2 regions of the Thioalkalivibrio sp. ALRh genome follow, and region 1 is predicted to be linked to the other one. Evidence: predicted binding sites of a transcription regulator. Region 1 holds the regulator's gene; the other holds the start of a gene.
The links. The regulator FliA, encoded in region 1, starts transcription of late flagellar genes. The targets are predictions, from matches to a motif close to GCTAAAGTTNNNNNNNNNNCNGCCGATA.

Region 1 (4,950 bases):
TGGGCAAGACCACTACACTCGCACGCATTGCCTTGCGTCAAATCCGTCGTATGGGTGCGGATTCGGTTACGCTGGTCACACTGGACACCCAGCGCATTGGGGCCACGCGCCAGCTGCAGGCGTTCGCGCAGATGGCGGGCGTGTCATTGCGGGTGCTGCAGAGCCCGCGCGAGTTGCGCGACATGACCGCGCGAGCAGAGGATGGGCATCTGATTCTGGTCGACACCGCCGGGCAGGCACCTTCCGCGGTGGGCGACGAGTCGCTATTTGCCGGCTGGCCGGACCATGTCCGGCGCGAGAGCTGGCTGGTCGTCTCCGCGACCACTCAGGCGGCGGCGCTGCGAAGGGTGCTGGATGCGTTCCGGAAGACGGAGCCATCGGCGCTGGTGCTGACCAAACTCGACGAAGCCGAACAGTTGGGGGAGACGTTGTCGGTATTGCTCGATCAACACCTTGGGCTCACGTTTGTCAGCGATGGACAGCGGATTGCCGAAGACTTCCACCGGGTCGAGACGGGCGATCTGACCCGGCGGGCGCTCGGCGAAGAGCGCGGCCCCGCGCGTCGATCCTCCCGCGATGAACGATGGACCGATGCAAGCCTGGCGGAGTTCTCGAATGCCGGCCGCAATGCGCCGTCGCCGCGCCGTACTCAGGATGCGGGCGTTCTGGAGATGATCCATCCGGTGGGGAAAGGACGCTATGCCACGCACTAATCAGCCGTTGAAGGTCATTGCGGTTGCCTCCGGCAAGGGCGGCGTCGGCAAGACCAATGTGTCGGTCAACCTGTCCGTGGCGCTCGCGCGGCTGGGCCGCGAGGTCATGCTGTTTGATGCCGACCTGGGGCTGGCCAATGCCGATGTGCTGCTCGGACTGCGACCCGAGCGCACCCTGCATGACCTGGTGACCGGACAGGTGGACGACCTCCAGGATGTGCTGATCGAGGGCCCGGAGGGGATCAAGGTCATCCCGTCGGCCTCGGGGATCGCGGCGATGGCGAATCTCACGCAGCTCGAGCACAACGGTTTGATCCAGGCATTCAGCGCCTATTCCAAGCCGCTGGATGTGCTGGTGGTGGATACGGCAGCGGGCCTGCAGGAATCCGTCACGACCTTCTGTCGAGCGGTCCAGGAGACCCTGGTCGTCGTCTGCGACGAGCCGGCGTCCATCACCGATGCCTATGCCTTGATCAAGGTGCTGCATCGAGATCATGGCATGCGGCGTTTCCGGCTGGTCACGAATATGGTCCAGGACCGCGCGGGCGCCGAGCGCTTGTTGCAGAAACTCACCACGGTTTGCGACAACTACCTGCCGGAAGTCATCCTGGATCTCGCCGGTTACATCCCGATGGACGAGCATCTGCGCAAGGCCGTACAGAAACGGGCACCGGTCGTGCAGCAATATCCGGGCAGCCCGGCGGCCAAGGCCTTTACCGAACTCGCCCGTGCGGTCGACCGCTGGCCGGTGGCCCGTGGTGCCGATGGTGGTGTCGGGTTTTTCGTCGAACGGATGCTGCAGAGCGCATGATGGCGACGCGTAATCGCCTCCACGGATACGAGAACGTGGCCGCAGCCGGCCACGAGCAGCGCGTCGCGGAACATATCGAGCTGGTGCACCGCATCGCGCACCATCTGATGGCTCGCCTCCCTTCCTCGGTCCAGGTCGATGACCTGATCCAGGCCGGCATGATTGGCCTGCTGGAGGCCGCGCGGCAATTCGAGGGCGGGCAGGGCGCGACGTTTGCGACCTACGCCGGGATTCGCATCCGTGGCGCGATGATCGACGAGTTACGCCGCAGTGACTGGACCCCGAGATCGGTGCACCGCAACAGCCGCAAGATCGCCGAGGCGATCCAGACGGTCGAGGCCAGGGAGGGGCGTGCGGCGCGCGGGGTCGAGGTGGCCGAGGAACTCGAGGTCCCGATCGACGAGTACTACTCGATGCTGCAGGACCATGCCGGCGCCCATCTGTTCGCGCTGGATGATCTGGGCGGCACCGATGGTGATGCGGACCGGGTGATCGAGGGGCAGGAGGCCTCGCCCTCGCGCACGATCGAGGCCGGGGAGTTTCGCGAGGAGCTGGCCGCCGCGCTGGGCGATTTGCCCGAACGCGAACGTCTGGTGTTGTCGCTTTATTACATCGAGGAGCTCAACCTGCGCGAGATTGGCGCGGTACTCGGGGTGACCGAGTCGCGCGTCAGCCAGATCCGCAGTCAGGCCGTTATCCGACTGCGCGCGCGCCTGGGCTCCTGGCTCGAAGACGGCGAGGCTTTGCAGTTATTCTGAAGGCCAAGCTCTAGTACTCATATGAATCATTTATCCCGGAGTGACCTGTGGACAAGGGAATGAAAATTCTCATCGTGGACGACTTCTCCACGATGCGACGGATCATCAAGAACCTGTTGCGTGATCTTGGCTTCAACAACACCCAAGAGGCCGATGACGGCAGCACGGCATTGCCGATGCTCCAGAACGGCGACTTCGATTTTCTGATTACCGACTGGAACATGCCCAATATGCCGGGCATCGACCTGCTGCGGGCGGTTCGTGCCGACGAGAAGCTGAAGACGATGCCGGTGCTGATGGTGACGGCGGAGGCCAAGCGGGATCAGATCGTCGAGGCGGCCGAGGCGGGCGTGAACGGCTACGTGGTGAAGCCCTTTACTGCGGAAACCCTCAAGGAAAAGATCGACAAAATATTCGAACGCATTGAATCCCAAGGCTAGTTTGGGATTCGGTGTCGAAGTCTCCTGGTCCAGACAAATGGATGGCCGGGGGATCGATCCCGGTCATCACGTTCGGGATGGGGAGCGAGCAAGGGGCTTTGGATGACAGACCAAGAACAATCGATCAGTGAGCAGCAAATCGCTCGCGCGCGGGAGCTCGTGCAGGTTCTGGAGGCAGGGGATGAGGTGGCCGCGCGCGCGTTGATCCAGGATCTGGCGCGCCCCTACGACCGCGAACTCTTCGACGAGCTCGGAAAGCTTACGCGCGACCTGCACGAGGCCTTGCAAAGCTTCCGGGGGGATTCGCGGCTGGTCGAGTTGACCCAGGCCGAGATCCCGGATGCCCGCGAGCGTCTCAATTATGTGGTCACGATGACCGAGAAGGCCGCGCACGAGACCCTGACCGCGATCGAGACGAGTCTCCCCATTGCCGAATCGTTCAGCCAGCAGGCCGGCCAACTGACGGCGAAGTGGACCCGTTTTCGCAATCGGCAACTCTCGGTCGACGAGTTCCGGGAGTTCGCTCGTGAGCTGGACGAGTTTTTTGCTCAGGCCAACGACGATACCGAAGAGCTGCGCCGCCTGCTGTCGGAGGTTCTGATGGCGCAGAGCTACCAGGATATTACCGGGCAGGTGATCCGGCGCGTGATTCAGCTCGTGACCGACCTGGAGGAGAACCTGGTCACGCTGATTCGGCTGTCCAGCGGGCGTATGGAGACGGTCGAGGCTGCGGAGAAGACGCTGGATGACGATGCCGAGCGGCGTGAGGGCGATCGGCGTGGACACGGGCCAGCAGTGCCGAAGACTCAAGATTCCGGCCAGGATGTCGTTCAAGGACAGGACGAGGTGGACGATCTGTTGTCCAGCCTGGGCTTCTAGGTAGCCCGCTGATCCCTGAATCGGCGGCTTCCCGGCGCCCACCCCTCAACGGCAAGCCTCACCGGAACGGAGAGACCGAATGGCCATCGACCCCAACGACGAAATCCTTCAGGACTTCCTGATCGAGGCCGGGGAACTGCTCGAAGGACTCAACGAGCAGCTGATCGACCTGGAACAGCATCCCGATGACCGGGATCTGTTGAACGCGGTATTTCGCAGCTTTCACACGATCAAGGGTGGCGCGGGCTTTCTGAGCCTGGATCCGCTGGTGACCGTCTGCCATCACGCAGAGGATGTGTTTAATCTCCTGCGCAATGGGGAACGTCAGGTCGACGGTCACCTGATGGATACCATGCTGCGGGTCCTCGATACGTTGAACGTGATGTTTGGCGACCTCCGCTCCGGGGTCGATCCGACGCCCGCGGAGGCCGATCTCGTCGAAGACCTGCGGCGGATGGCCAAGAATGAAGACGTGGCCGGCAATTCCGAACCCGCCGCAATCGCGACGCCAGACGTGCCCCCCGAACCGGAGCCGGAACCGGCACCCCCCGCCGAGGTGGAAGCCACTGCGAAGGCTGGAGGGGATGAGTCGGGGCTGGTCGGTGCCGATGACGAGATTACCGATGACGAGTTCGAGGCCCTGCTGGATTCGCTGCACGGCGATGGTTCGCCGCAGGCGGCCCAGGACTCCGCTACGCCGTCGACTGAGGACGCCGGGTTGCCCGGCACCGATTCGGATGCAGCCGGGCCAGGGGACGACGGCGAGGACCTGATTTCCGACGATGAGTTCGAGAACCTCCTGGACGAGTTGCAGGCGCGAGGTGATGGGCCTCCCGCCACTGCAGCGCCGGCACCCGCTGTGACTGAGTCGTCCCCGCATGAAGAGCCGAGCGTGGAGCCCGAAGCCGCTGGCGCGACACAGGAACCGCCGGCTCCCGAAGCCAAGCCACAGGCGTCTTCGCCTGCGGCCGCGGCGGCCGGCGCCCGGCAGGCCCCTCAGGGCGAGGCCTCGGTCCGTGTGAACACCGAACGTCTCGACGAGATTATGAATCTGGTCGGGGAGCTGGTGCTCGTGCGCAACCGCCTGAGCATGTTGCGAACCCAGCATGTGGACGACGAGCTGGGCAAGGCCATTAGTTCGCTGGCGCTGGTCACGTCGGATCTTCAGACGTCGGTGATGAAGACCCGCATGCAACCGGTCAATAAGGTCTTCAATCGCTTCCCGCGCGTGATCCGCGATCTGTCGCGCAGCCTGGGGAAGGAGATCGAGCTGGAGATCTTCGGCGAGGACACCGACCTCGACAAGAACCTGGTCGAGGCCCTGTCCGATCCGCTGGTGCATCTGGTGC
Region 2 (4,950 bases), on a different contig from region 1:
CCTCGTCTGTTACTCCATCGAACGCCGGCGCGCCTCGCGCTGATAGTGCAGCAGGGCGATGTTGAACTGCCGCTCCAGCCACTGGTTCATGCCGGTGACCTGGAAGCCGGCATACACGTATCCGTCGCGCGGGCTGCGACGGCGATTGGCCAGACGCAGGTCGCCGCCCAGGCGTTCGCCAACTTCGGGCAGTAGCAGGTTCTCGAAACGCATCGGGGTCCCGATCTCGATTGTTTCGACCCAGTCTTGTGGTACCTCCACGCACATCCCCTGGGCCGAAAGATCGGCCAGGTCCCCGATACCGGGCTCTTCCCATTCGCGGTACTGCAATTCGACGCGCGGGCGCTCGCTGATCGGGATATGGACGCGAAAGGTCTCGCGTCGCTGGAGATATTCCAGGGTCTCGGGATAGGGGCAGACGTAAAGGGCCCCGGCGTCCTCGCGTTCGATGCGCGAGACGGCGGTGGAGAAGCGTACGGCCACCCCGCGCAGGCTGGCGAATACCCGCATGCCAGTGCCTTCCTGGGCGTGGCGATTCGCTTCGATGGGCGTGAGTTCGTCGAGGAAGAGCTCGCGTGCACCGGAATCAAGGCGAACCAGCGCGGAGTTGTACAGCGGGCCATCGTCGTCGAGGCGGACGTTGACGAGGGTGAGCTTGTGATCCAGATCCTTGAGGATGCCGGCAATCCGCTCCGGCTTGTCGACGGTGTAGTCGGTCTCTTCCATGCGTGGCGTTGTTGTAATTATTGGGCCAAGCCGCACGGTACTGCCGAGCGGTCCGGAATGCCAGCCCCGGGTGTGAGGCGGAGAAGGGCGGAGAGGTGTCGCGCAGAGCGCGCGCGGGTCATGCGCGGGTGATGCGCCGACCGGTACGGCTGCCGGACTGGGTGCGGCCGTAGGGGTCGTAGGTGGGAGCCGGGCCGGGTTCCTCGCCGCGCAGGATCTGGATGGACATCTCCACGCGACGACGGTCGCGATCGATCAGTCGGGCATTCCCCTGGTTGAGGGTATTGCAGCGCTCCACCGAGCGGCGTAGCGCCTGCCAGTGGTCGTCCAGCTCGGCGCCTCCCTCGAGCCGACCGAACAGCCGTGCAAGTCCCTCGGGCGTATACGTTTCGCCGGCGGCCTCGATCGTCTCGCGCTGTCGCCGGCTTTCGGTTTCGAGTTCCTGCAGTAGCGTCTGCTTCTGGGCCACGACTTCGCGCAGGGTCTCGGCGGCCCGTGATTCCACCGCCCGGGTCTCCTGCAGCAGGATGTCCTCCATCTGGTGGCTCAGCCGAATCGAGGCCTCCAGCGAGCGGAGGAAGGCGTGGCGTTGTTCGGGCGACATCGTCGGGTCTCTGTTAGCGCAACAGGCTTTCCAGCTCGATCATGCGATCGGCTAGCTGTTCGTTGTCTACCGGGTACTGACCGTTGGAGATGGCCTCGCGCAGCTCGGCGACTCGCGCCTCGTCGAACGGGGCGTTGCTGGCGGCCCCGGAGGCGGCGTTCATTGCCTGCGCCGCGCCGGTCAGGGTGACAGAGTCATCCTGACGTACGGGTGAGGATGCATTGCCCTGGGCGCCTGCGTCGGGGCGAGAGGTCTCATCGCGGCCCTTCACGCTCGAGCTGTTGCCATCCGGGCGCAGGCCGGGGGAGTTCGGGCCTTTGATATCCATTATTCGGTTTCCTGTTTTTGCAATTCTACTGCAGGGGTTAGCGGCAGCACCGGCTGAAACTGTAGCCCCTTGAGCTGTGAATTTTCGATTCGCTTCACAGTTTGTGGATGGTGACGAGACACACCGCCATTCTACAGGGCAACGCGTACATGTCCGGACTCGAGCACCTCGCCTTCCACGACGCGTCCGGACGAGGTGTTCTTCACGCGGATGCGATCGCCCAGGATGCCATTCTCCAGCGCCTCGCCCTGCATGCGGATCACCACCGAGCCGTTCTCGGCCAGGATGGTGACGCGCTGGCCGCGGCTGACCACCTCGCGCTGGGTGACGTGCTGCTGGCCCAGGATCTGACCGGGCCGGATGTTGCGCCGGGTCTGCAGCCCCACCAGTTCGCCCTTGTTCTCGAAATAGCTCCCCGCATGGCGAGAGGTCTGAATTCGCTTGGTGCGCAGATCGCCGGGGAGGATCGTGTGCTGGCGTCGCAGGCTGCGGCTGGCGACCAGCACCTCGGCGTAGCGCTCGACCGTGACTGGCACATAGATCGACCAGCTGACGGGGGTCTCGCACTGAACCTGTACCGCCGTATTGCCATCGCGTCGCCCGCCGGGCGGGAACCGGGTCTCCAGTGCCTCGCTGCATCGGGCCAGGCGCAGGCGGTTGTCCAGCCGGCCGATCTGAATCTCTACCGCTTCGTCGCCTGGTGTGAGGTTCAACTCCTCCTGGATGAAGCGCTCCGCCGCCAGGCGGATGTTTTCCACTGCCTCGATCTCGGCCTGTGCCGCAATGGAGACCAGGGCCAGAACGACGCCCATGGCGGCCGAAAGCCACCAGGAGCGAATGGAAGGTTTGCGTGCTGACTGGTTCATTGGTCTGGATGCGCGTCGGCTTGTCAGGACTCGAGAGGTTTGCAGAGACGTGCAAGCAGAAAACATGCCAGGCAATCAGGAGCGTACCCTCAAGAGTCACAGCGGCCGGCCGTTATCGGGTCTAGAACGCGTGCAATCGGCATGCGACGGCGGGTTGTGGCATGACAGCGTCGGTCTGCGGGGTGCACACTGGGGCCGGCGAGTCGAGGTGGCTGGCCGCTGGGCGAGGGGGAGAGCAGGACAATGAGTCAATTCATTGACGATGTGAATCAGCGCACCCAGCTGGTGGGGCAGAACCGTATGGAGCTGCTCCTGTTTCATTTGGGGAGCTCGCAGACTTTCGGTATCAACGTATTCAAGGTGCGCGAGGTGATCCCGTCGCCGCCGCTGCGGCAGATTCCCGGATCGCTGAGTGTGGTGCGTGGTGTGGCTACCCTGCGTGGCGGAACCGTCCCCATCATCGATCTGGCGCGCGCGATGGGGCTGCGTACCGCCGTGGGCGAAACGGGCGACCACAAGGTGGTGGTGACCGAGTTCAACCGGTCGGTACAGGGGTTCTGGGTGTCCGCGGTCGACCGGATCGTCAACGTTAACTGGGAAGACGTGAAGTCCCCGCCTCGTGGGACCGGGCGCGAGTCGTTTCTGGTGGCGGTCACCGAGATCGACAACAAGCTGGTCGAGATCATTGACGTCGAACGGGTACTGTCGATCGTCAACCCGTTGCCATCCACGGTATCCGACGCGGTGCGCGCGGAGGCCGAGGAAGAACGCGCCAAGCATGGACAGCGCAAGATTGTGATCGTTGATGACTCCGTGGTCGCGCGCAAGCAGATCGAGGGTGCGATCAAGGGCCTGGGCTGGGAGTACGTGGTCTTCAAGGATGGTCGCGAGGCGCTGGATTTCCTGGAGGAGCAGGCCGAGGCCGGCACCGTGGACGAGGTGGTGGAGCTGGTGATTTCGGATATCGAGATGCCGCGCATGGACGGCTATACCCTCACCGCTCGAATTCGTGCGAACGATCGCCTGAAAGGCCTCCGGGTTCTGCTGCACTCGTCACTGAGTGGGGAGTTCAATACGGATATGGTCAAGCGTGCCGGGGCCGACGCCTTCCTGTCCAAGTTCAACCCCGACGAGCTGGCCGAGGCTGTGCTTGACCAGACCCGCAAGGACTGATGCCGGTGCCTGCGCCGTTTGCGTTAGTCGACCGAGTCGACCCTGGCGGCATGGAAGCGGTAACGGATTGCCGGCCGCATGAACATCAGCGGCCATGGCGCGCCGCATCGATCACCCGTTGGGATGCTGTCGGCGTCCGCGCGGTTGCACGTATACTGCATCCGTCCGGCATGGGGGATCGCGTGTTCCCCAGTCGGGTTTTCCGACACGCTGTCAAGGATTCGTCATCAACGTGCCCGTCCGCCCGTACCGTCGACTTTCAAGGATGACTTCGTGATCGACTCGCGTGACTACGAGGAGTTCTCGCGTTTTCTTTCCGAGTGCTGTGGCCTGGTGCTGGGCGACAGTCGTCAGTATCTCGTGTCGAGCCGACTGTCGCGGCTGCTGGACGAGTTCGGCTACAAGAGTGTGCCGGAGCTGCTGCACGCAATGCGCCAGGCACCCAACCCGCGCCTGCGCACGCGTGTGATCGACGCGATGACCACGAACGAAACCTCCTGGTTTCGCGATGGCTTCCCGTTCGAGATCCTGCGCCATGTACTGCTCCCGGAACGGGCGGAGAAAGGCGCAGGGATCAAGGTCTGGTCGTCCGGCTGCTCCAGCGGACAGGAGGCCTACAGCATCTCGATGGTGGCGTCCGAGTGGGAGGAATCGCGGCCCAAGCGTGTGGTGCCGGTATCGATCCTGGGTACGGATCTCTCGGAGAAGATTCTGGACGATGCCCGGCGCGCGGTGTACGACGGGCTGAGCATCGTCCGTGGCCTGAGCGAGGCGAGGCGCGCCCGCTTCTTCGAGACCGTGGCGGAGGGCCATCGCGTACGCCCGGAGATCCAGCGCCGCTGCCGTTTCCAGAAGCTCAACCTGATCGACAGCTATGCGGCGCTGGGCAAGTTCGACATCGTGTTCTGTCGCAACGTGCTGATCTATTTCTCCGCCGAGACCAAGCGACAGGTTCTTGACGGAATTGCCCGCCAGATGAATCCCGGTGGCTATCTGTTTCTTGGCGCTTCCGAGACAGCGGGTCCTTACACCCAGGCCTTCGAAACCGTTCGCACCGAGTACGGCTCCGTCCTTCGCCTGAAGGGCTGATCGGCCCTTTCCGCCTTTCCATACGGTCGCTCCCGCGATCCGGGCGCCACCCTCGGCGCTGCTCTCCCAACCTCTTTCGGCCCATAGTGGCACACCAATTGCTTTGTCCCTGTCGTACGGGGCGAAGCGGTTTCGTCCCGAGGAACCTGAAGTTCGCCAGTGGC

Region 2: flgM (flagellar biosynthesis anti-sigma factor FlgM) is a predicted target of FliA. The motif match lies at 1,697-1,724, and genes of this name have one in related genera.

Annotation. Positions count from the first base shown of each region.
Region 1 covers NZ_KB906522.1:132,849-137,798, reverse strand. Annotated here, with positions in the region: gene flhF (flagellar biosynthesis protein FlhF) at 1-713, shown strand, start outside; gene F791_RS0110265 (MinD/ParA family protein) at 700-1,524, shown strand; gene F791_RS0110260 (RNA polymerase sigma factor FliA) at 1,521-2,282, shown strand; gene cheY (chemotaxis response regulator CheY) at 2,342-2,722, shown strand; gene F791_RS0110250 (protein phosphatase CheZ) at 2,825-3,601, shown strand; gene F791_RS0110245 (chemotaxis protein CheA) at 3,681-4,950, shown strand, end outside.
Region 2 covers NZ_KB906519.1:120,495-125,444, forward strand. Annotated here, with positions in the region: gene F791_RS0100590 (flagellar brake protein) at 10-726, opposite strand; gene F791_RS0100595 (flagella synthesis protein FlgN) at 845-1,330, opposite strand; gene flgM (flagellar biosynthesis anti-sigma factor FlgM) at 1,344-1,658, opposite strand; gene flgA (flagellar basal body P-ring formation chaperone FlgA) at 1,790-2,524, opposite strand; gene F791_RS0100610 (chemotaxis protein) at 2,768-3,697, shown strand; gene F791_RS0100615 (protein-glutamate O-methyltransferase CheR) at 3,971-4,786, shown strand.